DNA from 4 places in the Sporosarcina sp. 6E9 genome. Region 4 is predicted to be linked to each of the others. Evidence: riboswitches for the same ligand, from Rfam matches in the RefSeq annotation. Region 4 holds a riboswitch; each other region holds the start of a gene.

What was found. A riboswitch is a leader RNA that binds a small molecule or an ion and turns the genes downstream of it on or off. The one in region 4 is predicted to bind S-adenosylmethionine.
Region 1: linked by a shared signal. The riboswitch ahead of J4G36_RS01230 (carboxymuconolactone decarboxylase family protein) and the one ahead of J4G36_RS12330 (O-acetylhomoserine aminocarboxypropyltransferase/cysteine synthase family protein) in region 4 are both predicted to bind S-adenosylmethionine.
Region 2: linked by a shared signal. The riboswitch ahead of metK (methionine adenosyltransferase) and the one ahead of J4G36_RS12330 (O-acetylhomoserine aminocarboxypropyltransferase/cysteine synthase family protein) in region 4 are both predicted to bind S-adenosylmethionine.
Region 3: linked by a shared signal. The riboswitch ahead of J4G36_RS06910 (LLM class flavin-dependent oxidoreductase) and the one ahead of J4G36_RS12330 (O-acetylhomoserine aminocarboxypropyltransferase/cysteine synthase family protein) in region 4 are both predicted to bind S-adenosylmethionine.

Annotation. Positions count from the first base shown of each region.
Region 1 covers NZ_JAGEMN010000001.1:202,918-206,031, reverse strand. Annotated here, with positions in the region: gene J4G36_RS01235 (LLM class flavin-dependent oxidoreductase) at 1-556, shown strand, start outside; SAM riboswitch class I at 802-914, shown strand; gene J4G36_RS01230 (carboxymuconolactone decarboxylase family protein) at 1,111-1,788, shown strand; partial or broken gene J4G36_RS18425 (DUF600 domain-containing protein) at 1,997-2,125, opposite strand; partial or broken gene J4G36_RS18915 (ABC transporter permease) at 2,536-2,835, shown strand; gene J4G36_RS01225 (glycoside hydrolase family 32 protein) at 2,949-3,114, opposite strand, start outside.
Region 2 covers NZ_JAGEMN010000001.1:16,510-19,623, reverse strand. Annotated here, with positions in the region: gene J4G36_RS00205 (gamma carbonic anhydrase) at 1-264, shown strand, start outside; gene metK (methionine adenosyltransferase) at 334-1,530, opposite strand; SAM riboswitch class I at 1,723-1,842, opposite strand; gene pckA (phosphoenolpyruvate carboxykinase (ATP)) at 2,021-3,114, shown strand, end outside.
Region 3 covers NZ_JAGEMN010000001.1:1,325,313-1,328,426, forward strand. Annotated here, with positions in the region: gene J4G36_RS06905 (ATP-grasp domain-containing protein) at 1-238, opposite strand, end outside; partial or broken gene J4G36_RS06910 (LLM class flavin-dependent oxidoreductase) at 253-1,313, opposite strand; SAM riboswitch class I at 1,385-1,492, opposite strand; gene J4G36_RS06915 (hypothetical protein) at 1,596-2,009, opposite strand; gene J4G36_RS06920 (zinc ribbon domain-containing protein) at 2,013-2,180, opposite strand; gene J4G36_RS06925 (DUF899 family protein) at 2,213-3,109, opposite strand.
Region 4 covers NZ_JAGEMN010000002.1:150,812-153,925, forward strand. Annotated here, with positions in the region: gene metX (homoserine O-acetyltransferase MetX) at 1-117, opposite strand, end outside; gene J4G36_RS12330 (O-acetylhomoserine aminocarboxypropyltransferase/cysteine synthase family protein) at 145-1,437, opposite strand; SAM riboswitch class I at 1,554-1,669, opposite strand; gene J4G36_RS12335 (aspartate aminotransferase family protein) at 1,855-3,114, opposite strand, start outside.

The sequences.
Region 1 (3,114 bases), on a different contig from region 4:
TGAAAAGTTAGATGAACAAATTAAACAAAGCGAAGACAGCAATAGACATATTAAAGTTTTTCCAGGTTTAGTCACATATGTAGGTCATACTCATGAAGAAGCATTAGCCAAAAAAGCAGCATTAGATGAGCTATTGCCTCTTGAAACAGCTTTAAAACAGTTGAGTTTCTTTATCCAACAAGACAGTTCTCATTGGGAAATTGATAAAGAAGTACCTCAATTACCCCCAGTAGAAGAATTTACTGGTCCAGTTGGACGTTACGAAACGATACTAGAAATTATTCATGATACACAACCTACAGTAAGAGAATTATTAGGCTATTTGAATGCAGGCGGTGGACACCTCACACTGATAGGAACGCCCGCCGAAATTGTGGATCAGATGGAAATTTGGTTTGAAGCTGGTGTGGCTGACGGATTTAATCTTATGCCACCTACATTACCAGGTAGTTTAGAAGACTTTGTTGAACTAATCGTTCCTGAAATGCAAAAAAGAGGTATTTTCAGAAAGGCATACGACGGTCATACCTTCCGTGAACATTTAGGATTAACATAATAAATTATTATAAAATAATTGTCGATTGCCTGCTCAGTTATATGATCCTGATACGCATTTTTCGAATAAACAGCATAATGAAATCCCGCCAAATTTCATAAAGTTAGTTATGTAAGTGTTTTCAAATGACTTTTTTCTGTGACTAATCTCCCAAATCCCAAATATAAGGTTGACAATTTCCTCTTTTCTGTCTATGCTAATTCTCAATCAATTGAATTTACAAATTACTTTTACAACTGAATATACTCTTATTACGAGCGGCGGAGGGAATAGGCCCGATGAAGCCCGGCAACCAGCAGATGAATTTATCTGAAAAGGTGCTACATCCTACAGGTTTTCTAAACCTGGAAAATAAGAGGAGGAATTTTTCGGCCCTCTTCTTATGAAGGGGGCTTTTCTTTATCTTATGAATGCGTGGACCCTCATGTTGCAGAAGGATACGGAGACAAAGTTGCGCTGTTTGAATCATAAAGGAGTTGATTTGACTTTCAAGTTTATGTATTTAAGAATTTGATTTGCATAGGTGTCACACTAAAAAACTAGGAGGAATTATCATGAGTAAAGAAGTATTAGTTGCAAACAAAGAAGCATTGTATCAAAAATCATATTTTAATCGCATCGGTGAATTAAGCGAATTGGCGCCAGATGCTTTCAAAGCATTTGTACAGTTTGACAAGGCTGCGTTAGCTGAAGGAAAGTTATCGGTAAAGCTGAAAGAATTAATCGCCATCGCTGTCGCGCATACAACAGGTTGTCCTTATTGCATTGAAGTTCACGTGAAAGCAGGAAAATCAGAAGATGTGACAAAAGAAGAGTTGGCTGAAGCCATCCTAGTTGCCACTGCACTAAAAGCTGGTTCTGCACTCGCGCATGGCGTGAACGCATTAAATGCATACGATGAAACTGATGAAGAGGAGTTATATAAAGCGTCTTATTTCAATCGATTAAAAGAGTTTTCAGCACTCAACGGAGATGCATTCAAAGCGTTTGTCGATTTTGACGGACAATCATTGAAAGAAAGCGTGTTAAGCGTAAAGGAGAAGGAACTAATCGCAGTTGCTGTCGCGCACACAACGGGGTGCCCTTATTGCATCGACATTCATACGAAGGCTGCAAAGAAGGCCGGTGTCACTAAAGAAGAGCTTGCGGAGTCAATTTTGGTTGCCACTGCATTAAAAGCTGGTTCAGCTTTGGCACACAGTGTGAATGCGTTGAATGCATATGATTCTTGAGTTGTGATCAATAAGATTTAAATAGCCCTTGAAATACCCCTTCCCTGCTAAACTTTGCGGGACTGGGGTATTTTTCATCTTTTAAATTAGTCGTCTGTACTTGACGGAACATATATCATTTCCATTAATCATATCTCGTCAGTACGAGTTAGTTAGCGCTTTATTACACTGGGACCCCCCCTCTTTAAAATATGGTTTTAGGTAAACTTCATCGGATATTACTTTTTATCTCTTCAAACCACTTTAGAACGTCATTTGTGTGTACTAAATTATACTTGTATTCAGCTTGAAACCCGCCACTCTTAGCATCATATATTAATTTCAACTCTGTTGGCATATGTATTTTCTAATAATTAATAGAATCTACTTTTTGAAATGCCCCTCTAGTTGTCTCATCCATTGGATAAAATGGGTTTAACTTTCCTTTATAAGAATGTAGTGGAGCTCTTTTAGCATTACTGATATTATGTTACCTAGTTGAAGCTTCATATAATGGTCCAACACCTTTTTGTTGTGAATGATGCAATGTTGCAACACTACCTGCATCATCAAGAATAGGAGCAAGTCCGTATTTCTCAGATTCTTCCTTATTCGACAGAATCCAAGTATGTCCTTTCTATTCCTCTATTCCTTGTTTTTTTAATGCCTTTACAAATAGATAAATTACAAAAAAATCCAACCAGCTATTAATTTGGTTGGATTCTTTGTTTTTATATGGCAATATAGAAGCGATTTCTCTTGTAAGCTTTAACATTTATCATTTCTAAGTTATCCCAAGACAATGCAGCGCTAATAAAAAATCTCCCGGATGGTCACTTTTATATGGAGACCGAGGCCCATGAAACCTACTATTTTTCAAGAATAGATAAAGATTTGCAAGACAACATACTATCCAAGCAGAAAGATGCTGTGGCACTTTCAATTCAAATGGGATTTGTAAACGATTCAAACGATAAGCAACATTGTCTTGCGTTTGTTACATCGACTGATTCCAAGTTGATTGAATCAGTTGAAAAAGGTGAAATTTCATTAGATTGTTCATTAGAAAGGACGGAATAGTGAAAAGTGCCTGTGCAAGATTGAATCATGATAATTCACGACTTTAAATAAAAATTTAAGGGTATATCTACAAAGTTTTTCATCATGTTTCTTCTCCTCTATTACGAATGAACCCTAACCTTTATCACCTTAGTAATCTTCCCGCTCGCGTCACTCACTGTGATACTCGTAACGCCAGGTTCCAAGGCTTCCAAAGATATCATTGAGTCATCATCCTGCTCTGTGATTGCCACTACATGCGACTGTTCAACTTCCCATTTATAGCCC
Region 2 (3,114 bases), on a different contig from region 4:
ACACTACATAGTTGCACAATAAGAAAAGGCGCGCTGATCGGCATGGGTTCAATTATTTTAGACGGGGCCGAAATCGGCGAAGGTGCATTCATCGGAGCCGGCAGTTTAGTGCCACCAGGAAAAAAGATTCCTCCAAACATGTTAGCACTCGGCTCCCCAGCAAAAGTCGTCCGCGAATTAAATGACGAAGACCGGGCGGATATGGCGCGCGTTGTAAGAGAGTACGCTGAAAAAGGACAGTATTATAAGCGGTTGCAGAAATAAATTTTTTCTTCCTGCACACCAATATAAAAAAGCGTTAGAAGTGGGACATCCCCGCTTCTAACGCTTTTCTTATTTATTAGCTAGTTCTTTCAAAGCTTCAGCTTTATCAGTTTGTTCCCACGGAAGATCAATATCCGTACGGCCAAAGTGACCATAAGCAGCTGTTTGTTTGTAAATCGGACGACGAAGGTCAAGCATTTTAATAATGCCGGCTGGACGAAGGTCGAATAACTCACGAACAACTTCGACAAGTTTGCTCTCTTCTACTGTGCTTGTTCCGAATGTATTAATCGAAATCGATACAGGCTGTGCAACACCGATCGCGTAAGCAAGTTGAACTTCACAACTATCGGCGAGACCTGCCGCAACGATGTTTTTCGCAACATAACGTGCCGCATAAGAAGCTGAACGGTCAACTTTTGTCGCATCTTTTCCAGAAAATGCGCCCCCGCCGTGACGCGCATATCCGCCGTATGTATCGACAATGATTTTGCGTCCCGTAAGTCCTGCATCACCTTGTGGGCCGCCAATAACAAAACGTCCTGTTGGATTGATGAAATATTTAGTATCTGCATCTATTAAATCCGCTGGTACAATCGGTTCAATTACGTATTTTTTAATATCTTGCTGAATTTGTTCAAGCGTTACTTCCGGATCATGTTGAGTTGAAATAACGATTGTGTCTATTCGTAATGGTTTATTGTCTTCATCATATTCTACAGTCACTTGTGTCTTGCCATCTGGACGTAAATACGAAAGAATTTCTTCTTTTCGCACTCTCGCCAGCTCTTTTGAAAGCTTATGTGACATACTAATCGGAAGCGGCATGAGTTCCGGTGTTTCATTGCAAGCATATCCGAACATTAGTCCTTGATCTCCTGCGCCAATTGACTCGATGTCTTCATCGGACATTGAACCTTCACGGTCCTCAAGTGCCTGGTCTACACCAGCAGCGATATCTGCTGATTGTTCGTCAATTGCAGTTAATACTGCAGAAGTTTCCCAATCAAAACCAAACTTCGCACGAGTATAACCTATTTCTTTTACGGTTTCTCGAACTACTTTTGGAATATCAACATATGTTGTCGTTGTAATTTCACCAGCAACAAGAACGAGCCCTGTTGTGATGGTCGTTTCACATGCGACACGTGCATTTGGATCTTCTGCTAAAATTGCATCCAGAATGGCATCAGAAATCTGATCACACATTTTGTCCGGATGTCCCTCTGTCACTGATTCTGACGTAAACAGACGGCGGTTTGTCATATTATTTCCTCCTTATATCCTACGAGATTGATACGGTACTCATTTTCCCATGTCAAGCCCCAAATCATACAGGGGAATGGCTTTCATCACCATTACGAGCTTTGCACACGAGGATAAAGGGTAAACATATTTAAAAAAGCCTTTCACTCACGTTTTTACATGAGGAAAGGCGTAATTTCAAAGCACCCTTCACTCTTATCATCCAAGGAGTTTCACCTTGCATCAGGTTTAGCACCTTTGCATGAACATTATAGGTTCATGCAGGTTGCCGGGTTTCATAGGGACTGCCCCTCCACCAGCTCGGGATAAGAGTATCCGTTCAATAGTACATTTTACGAAACTGTATCAAATAAGTCAAATTTCTTTATTATTTGTAGTTGCACTTCTAAGTAGTATAGTTTATTATTTTAAATGTGTTATACTAATTAATGAATGTGATGACAAACCACCCTTAATCATGGGACTAACTTAAAAAGGACGGGACAAATCTATGATTTCAGCGAAAATTGGTAACGAGCTTATGAATCTTCTATCTGGCAGCAACGTGAATGTACAACTTTCAGTTCCACAACTAGTGGAAAAAGCAATTTCACGTGGTGAGGCTCTATTAACTGCAGATGGTGCAGTAACGGCGCAGACAGGAAAATATACGGGTCGTTCTCCCAAAGACAAGTACATCGTTGAAGAAGCTTCTTCAAAAGATAAAATCGATTGGGGAGCTGTAAACCGTCCAATCTCTGCAGAAATTTTTGATTCATTATATGAAAAAGTAATTTCCTATTTACAATTAAAAGATGAACTATTTGTTTTCAAAGGATTTGCCGGTGCGGATCACGCATCTCGTCTTTCAATTCAAGTCGTTAATGAATATGCTTGGCATAACTTGTTTGTCCATCAATTATTTATACGACCGACTCAAGAAGAACTTGAAACGCATGATGCACAATTCACAATCATCTCGGCACCAACATTTAAAGCAGACCCAGAAGTCGACGGAACGGACTCTGAAACTTTCATCATCGTTAACATGGAAAAGCGTATTATTCTGATTGGCGGTACTGAATATGCTGGTGAAATGAAGAAATCCATTTTCTCCATTATGAACTATCTGCTTCCTGAAAACGGTATCATGCCGATGCATTGTTCAGCTAACGTTGGTGAAGATGGCGACGTCGCATTGTTCTTTGGCCTTTCCGGCACCGGGAAAACGACACTTTCCGCGGATGCGAATCGTAAACTAATTGGTGACGATGAGCACGGTTGGTCCGATAATGGGGTCTTTAATATTGAAGGCGGTTGCTATGCGAAATGCATTAATTTATCGGGGGAAAAAGAACCTGAAATATTTGGTGCGATTCGTTTTGGTTCGGTATTAGAAAACGTAGTTGTTGATCCGGTAACGCGGATCCCTGATTATGACAACGGTTCATTAACGGAGAATACACGTGCAGCTTATCCAATCGAAAACATTGATAATATCGTTTCACCATCTGTCGCAGGACACCCAAACACAATTGTCTTCCTGACAGCGGACGCGTTCGGCGTACTACCGCCAATTTCAAAATTAACGAAAGAACAAGCGAT
Region 3 (3,114 bases), on a different contig from region 4:
TATGATGTTCCAGCCAAGCTAATGTCGCAGAAGCAAGTTCTGGTGCAAATCGATGCCCACGCGTATGTGATGATGCGCTCATCCGGTTATAAAAAATCCCCTCAGGAGGTTCTTCCGTCAAATTGACAATGCCCTGATCAAGATGCCATTCTTCGTATGGCACATCAAGTTCCTCAAGCCGTTTTGTTAAATGCGTCGTCCATTCACTATTCTCGTGAATGATATATATTTTACTCATTTAAATAACCCCCTTTATTTTGTGACCAATTGTCTTTTTCTTTCCACTATAGGCATAACATCTCTCGAAAAACGTTCCATTTCTTCAAGTTGAGGAGAAAATTGCAAGAGCAGTAAATGAGCAGTAAATCAACGCCTACTTTCTCAAATTCTAGGATTCTCCCGGCAATTTGTTCAGGCGTACCGATTAAATTTGGTCTTAGACCCCGGTTCGATACAGAGTAATCATACAACTTTACTTGCTGTTCGAGTTCGGAGTTTCCTGTGAAATCTTTATAACCTGCATAGCCACTAGTTTCTTTTATAGATGTGATTTTAGCGAGTTCCTCTTGAACTTCCTCTTCTGTATCACGGCATACAACATAAGCGGCCAATCCAAACGAACTAAACGGCTCTTTCACTGCATCTGAACGTAACTTTTTCATATCATCTACTTTTGCTTGGACTTCTTCAACTGTTCCGCCGTGCATAACATGCGCATCGCACGATTCAACAATCGTTTCCTTACCCCGTTTACTTTCCCCGCCCGCATACAAAATTGGATTCGGACGTTGAACAGGTTTAGGGTGCATGCGTGCATTTTCAATCGTGTAATATTTTCCTTCATAATTAAAGACTTCTTCAGTCCAGAGTCCTTTTAAAACATCTAAAAATTCCGATGTTCGTTCATAACGTTCGTCGTGCTCCGTAAAATTACCACCGTATTGTTTTGCTTCTTCTTACCACCAAGCCGAAACGACGTTTAATGTAAAACGACCATTACTTATATGATCGATATTTGCAGTCATTTTCGCTGTCACAGCCGGGTTGTGAAACGCTGGCCTCACAGCTGCCATAATTTCTATTTTATCAGTCACAGCCGCAAGTGCAGCAGCCGTTGACCAAGCTTCCAAACTATCACTTTCTGGACCTTTAATATCATTTAAATATAGCTCAGCTATTAATGTCGTATCAAAACCTAGTCTTTCACCAGCTTGAATTACTTTTTTCGCATATTCGAATGTTGGCGGCATTTCTTCATTCTCTACATTCCGTAACCATCCTCCGAAAATAGGTAACCAAAATCCATACTTCATTTCATCCAGCTCCTTTTGAAATAATAAAAAACCTCTTCGATAAGAAGAAGTTTTTGCAGGTCGCAACCTTCATCTCATCTTTCGGAACAGAATGCTCCGTTGGATTTAGCACCTGATTGCAATTTGCAAACGGTTGCCGGGTTTCATAGGGCCTATCCCTCCACCACTCTTGATAAGAATATATATTCTGTTTTCATAATTAATCCTATATGATAACTAGGGATTAAGTCAACAGTTATAGATAAAAAACACTAAACTCTTTGGATTAACAAGAAGTTAGTGTTAGTTATAACTGTTCGGTCTATTTACTGGGTTCATGCGAATTATAATCCAATAACAAAGTCCGCCAAACATATACGCCGCAACATCGAAAGGATCCGAGACACTATAATGTAAATAAACTGGAGTTACATACTCCCAAAACATGCCGCAAAGTAAAGTGAATACGAGTATTCGCGGCAATTTAATTAGCAAAAGTCTTCTTTGATTTCCATAAATCGAAAGTATATTAACAATCCCCACAATAAGTAGGCCTGCAAGTACGTCATTTAAATAATACTTTCCAAATGACCAATTTAGTAAATCCCTCAAGTAAAATTTATTCAATGTGTAAAGTGAAAATGCTCCAAATCCAGCAGAAAAACTCAATCGTAAAAGTTTGCTTGTTTTGAATAAATGATAGATTTTATTCAGCATCCTTTAACAAAATGAGATAATGAGGATTGCTACAACGACCGCACCTACTATACCCCAAAATGTAATTCCGTTACTCTTTTCTTTACTTACAAATGTATGTCCACAATTCGGACAGAATTCTGCTTGTTTGGACACGTTGTTTCCGCATGACGGACAAGGTCTTAAACTCATAAGATTACCCCTTTTCTTTTTATAGGTTTAGATTATGATTCAAATAAATGAAACCTCATCCCAAATGGATCGGTAATCATTAAACTTTTTTCATTGTATTCCATAGTAATTTTGCATCCGTTCTCTAGTAGAACACATTTTGCTGAATCAATATTACCGACAGCAAATTCGAAGAACACATTATTACTATCGCCCTTTTCGATGAAGAAATTAACACCGCTCATTGAAAGCATTGTTTCATTTTCAATGGTTTTTTCAACTTTCATCCCAAAAATCGTTTTATAAAATTGAATTGCATCTTCATAATTAGTGACGCCAATTGCAATATTATTTGTCAACTGGAAGTCGGAATCGGTGAGTATTTTATTCTTCACTTCTACATCTTTTGCGCCTGAAGGGAGAAGATCGAATAATGACCAAGTAACACAATAATCATCCCCGGGTCCAAACGGTGCTTGTGCATGAAGATAAATAAGACCTTGATCATCTTTACGAAATGTCGAAACGCCTGGCAACATACTTTTTCCCTTTTGGAAACCTAGTTCCTTAGTGAATAAACTTTCTTTTACTGAAATCATGGGAAATCGCCATTTTCGCTCCGCTGCAAAATTCTCTTGTACTTCTGGTGCATCTGGAGACGCCACAACAAAACTTGCTTGGTCAATCAAATGATGATAAATCCCATTAAAACCATCAGCCCACATTGTACAATACGAGCAACTCTTCCCCATATTATGAACGACAAACAACTCATTTTTATCGCCAAATAAATCGAATAAAGAGACTTTCTTGTTACCGGTTAATTCAAACTCATAGTTCCTGACTTGTTGTTCAGGGACTGACTGTCTCAAGTTTGAAAGTTGTTTTTTCTTCTCATAGATTTCTCTTTCCAGTTGTTCGATTTGACTTAATAAGTTACTTCTTTCCATAACTA
Region 4 (3,114 bases):
GAGCACGGTTGGTGCATGATCAATTTTTGCCCATTCGTAAGCGAGATGGACTTGGTCGAGTACAACACCAGACGCTAACATCAAATTTCCAATCTTCACAATTCCAGTCTCTACCATGGTCTCACCCCGTTTACTAATTTCAAATTATCCTGCAGTAACAGGAACAGCTTTTTCAATTGCTTGCGCAAGATCTGCAATAATATCTTCCACGGATTCAAGCCCTACTGCCAGTCGTATTAATTCTTCAGTAACGCCTGATTTTTTCAAGTCTTCAGGCCCAAGTTGTTGATGCGTTGTTGAAGCCGGGTGGATAATTAATGATTTAGCGTCCCCGACGTTTGCAACATGCGACCAAATATTGACGTTGTCAATGACTTTACGTCCCGCTTCGCGACCGCCTTTAATACCGAAGTTGACGATAGAACCAAAACCGTTTTTCAAATATTTCTTCCCTAATTCATATGAGGGATGTTCTTCCAGGCCGTTGTACGTAACCCATTCAACAGAAGGATGTTCTTTTAAGTATTTCACGACTTTAAGTGCATTTTCATTATGTTTTGGCACACGTAAGTGAAGTGTCTCTAGTCCTTGTAAAAAGTTAAATGCGCTATCCGGATTTAAACATGGACCGAAATCGCGTAATAGTTGAACTCGAAGCTTCGTCGCAAATGCAGCCCCTGCTGTATCAATTCCATAACGTAAACCGTGATACGTCGTATCTGGCTCTGTAAAACCAGGGAACCTCCCTTGTGTCCAGTCAAATGTTCCGGCATCTACTGCAATCCCGCCAATTGTCGTTCCGTGTCCACCAATCCATTTCGTAGCCGAATGAATGACGACATCTGCGCCAAACTCTATTGGATTTGATCCGTATGGCGAAGGAAAAGTATTGTCGATTAGAAGCGGAATCCCATTTTTATGTGCAATATTTGCAACTGCTTCGATATCCAATACATTCAGACTTGGGTTGCCGATTGTTTCCGCAAAAAACCCTTTTGTTTTCTCAGTAATTGCGTTACGGAAGTTTTCTGGGTCAGTCGAATCTACAAATTTCACATTGATGCCATATCGTGGAAGTGTCACAGCGAATAAATTAAACGTTCCACCGTATAAGTTTTCAGCGGCTATAATTTCATCCCCGGCTTCTGCAATATTCATTATGGAGAACGCAATTGCAGCCATTCCTGAAGAAAGCGCGACCGCTGCCGTTCCACCTTCTAACAAAGCAACGCGCTGTTCAAATACATCAACAGTTGGATTCGTAATACGCGAATAAATATTCCCCGCTTTTGTTAATCCAAAGACACCTTGGGCATGTTCCGTATCCGGAAAAACAAATGAAGTCGTTCTATGAATCGGTACAGCGCGTGAACCGGTTACTGGATCTGGCTCTTGGCCACCGTGTAGTAGTTGAGTTTCTGGTTTTAAGTTTGTCATTTTTCATTACCTCCAAGTTTTTTTATTTGATGGAAGTGCAGTGACGATTGGGGAAATTTAAATATAAAAATAACCCCCTTCGTGTAAGAAGAGGGTTATGCTTTCGCTAATTCCTCCTCTCATCTTTCAGATCGTTTGCACGAATCTGTAGGAAGTAGCACCTTTGCAAGTTGGACACTTGCTGGTTGCCGGGCATCGCAGGGCCTAATCCCTCCGCCGCTCTAGATAAGAGTATGATGATTCTGTTTTCCATCTTGTTACACAGTATAGAACTGACTATACAGAAAAGTCAAGTGATTTTTAAAAATAAGTTTCAGATTGTATTGTTAACTTCTTATTCATTCCCTAGTGCTTCTACTTTCACTCGCATTGAAGATTTTTCGCAGAAAAAAGAGGTGGACATCCACCTCTTTCAACTTATTTATTCTCTGCAAACACCTTTTTGATCACCGTAACAATAAAATCGAAATCCTCATCGGTACAGGATAGTGGCGGGCTAAGCGCAACAATATTGTTGAATCCAGCAACCGTATCACCGTTCCTTCCAACAATGAGTCCATTTGCCTTACAATCCCCGATAATCTTTGCGACACGCTCATTCGTCGCTGGCTCCCTCGTTTCTTTGTCTTCAACAAGTTCGATGCCTAATAGAAAACCAAGTCCTCTGATATCTCCAACAAAAGGATGATCTTTCAAGTGAGCCAACTCTTTTTGAAGTCGTTCGCCAAGTTCAGCTGAACGTTCAAAAAGATTTTCATCCTCCATAATCTCGATATTCTTTAATGCCACGGCACAAGCCGCTGGATTCCCGCCAAATGTATTTATATGTCGTAGATGGCTATTTTCCTCACCTGTATCGAACTTGTCATAAATATCTTTACGAACAGCCGTGACAGACAACGGTAAGTAAGCGCTCGTCAGTCCTTTTGCCATTGTAATGATATCCGGCTTCAGTTTAAAATGTTGATGTCCAAATGCCTTTCCAGTTCGTCCAAAACCACAAATGACTTCGTCAATAATGAGCAAAACACCGTGACGATCGCATATCTCTTGAACCTTTTCAAGGTAAACTGGATGCGGAATTAGTACGCCGCCCCCTGTTATTAGTGGTTCCATAATGATCCCTGCAATCGTTTCTTTTTGCTCCCAAATGATTTTCTCTTCAAACTCTTCTGCACGTTGAATATTATACTCCTCAACTGATTGCCCTTTTGGACGACGGTAATTATCTGGTGGCGCAACGTGTAGAAATCCAGGTGCAAGCGGTTCGTATTTGTATTTACGCAACGCCTGACCCGTTGCCGCTAATGCCCCCATCGAACTTCCGTGGTAGGCCCGGTAGCGTGAAATGAACTTATAGCGAGATGGATCCCCGTTTTGCTGATGGTATTGACGCGCTATCTTAAAAGCTACCTCGTTGGCATCCGATCCACTGTTCGAATAAATGATTTGGTAATCATCGCCGAGCATTTCATTTAACTTTTCAGCTAGCTTAATGGCCGGTTCATGGCTTTGCGTCATCGGCGCATACGCCATCTTTAACATTTGATCGTATGCCGCTTTTGCTAATACTTCACGACCATACCCTACGTTAACAGCCCAAAGCCCAGCCATTCCGTCAAGATAACGATTGCCTTCATGATCAGTTATCCAAGCCCCTTCTCCACTTTCCCATAC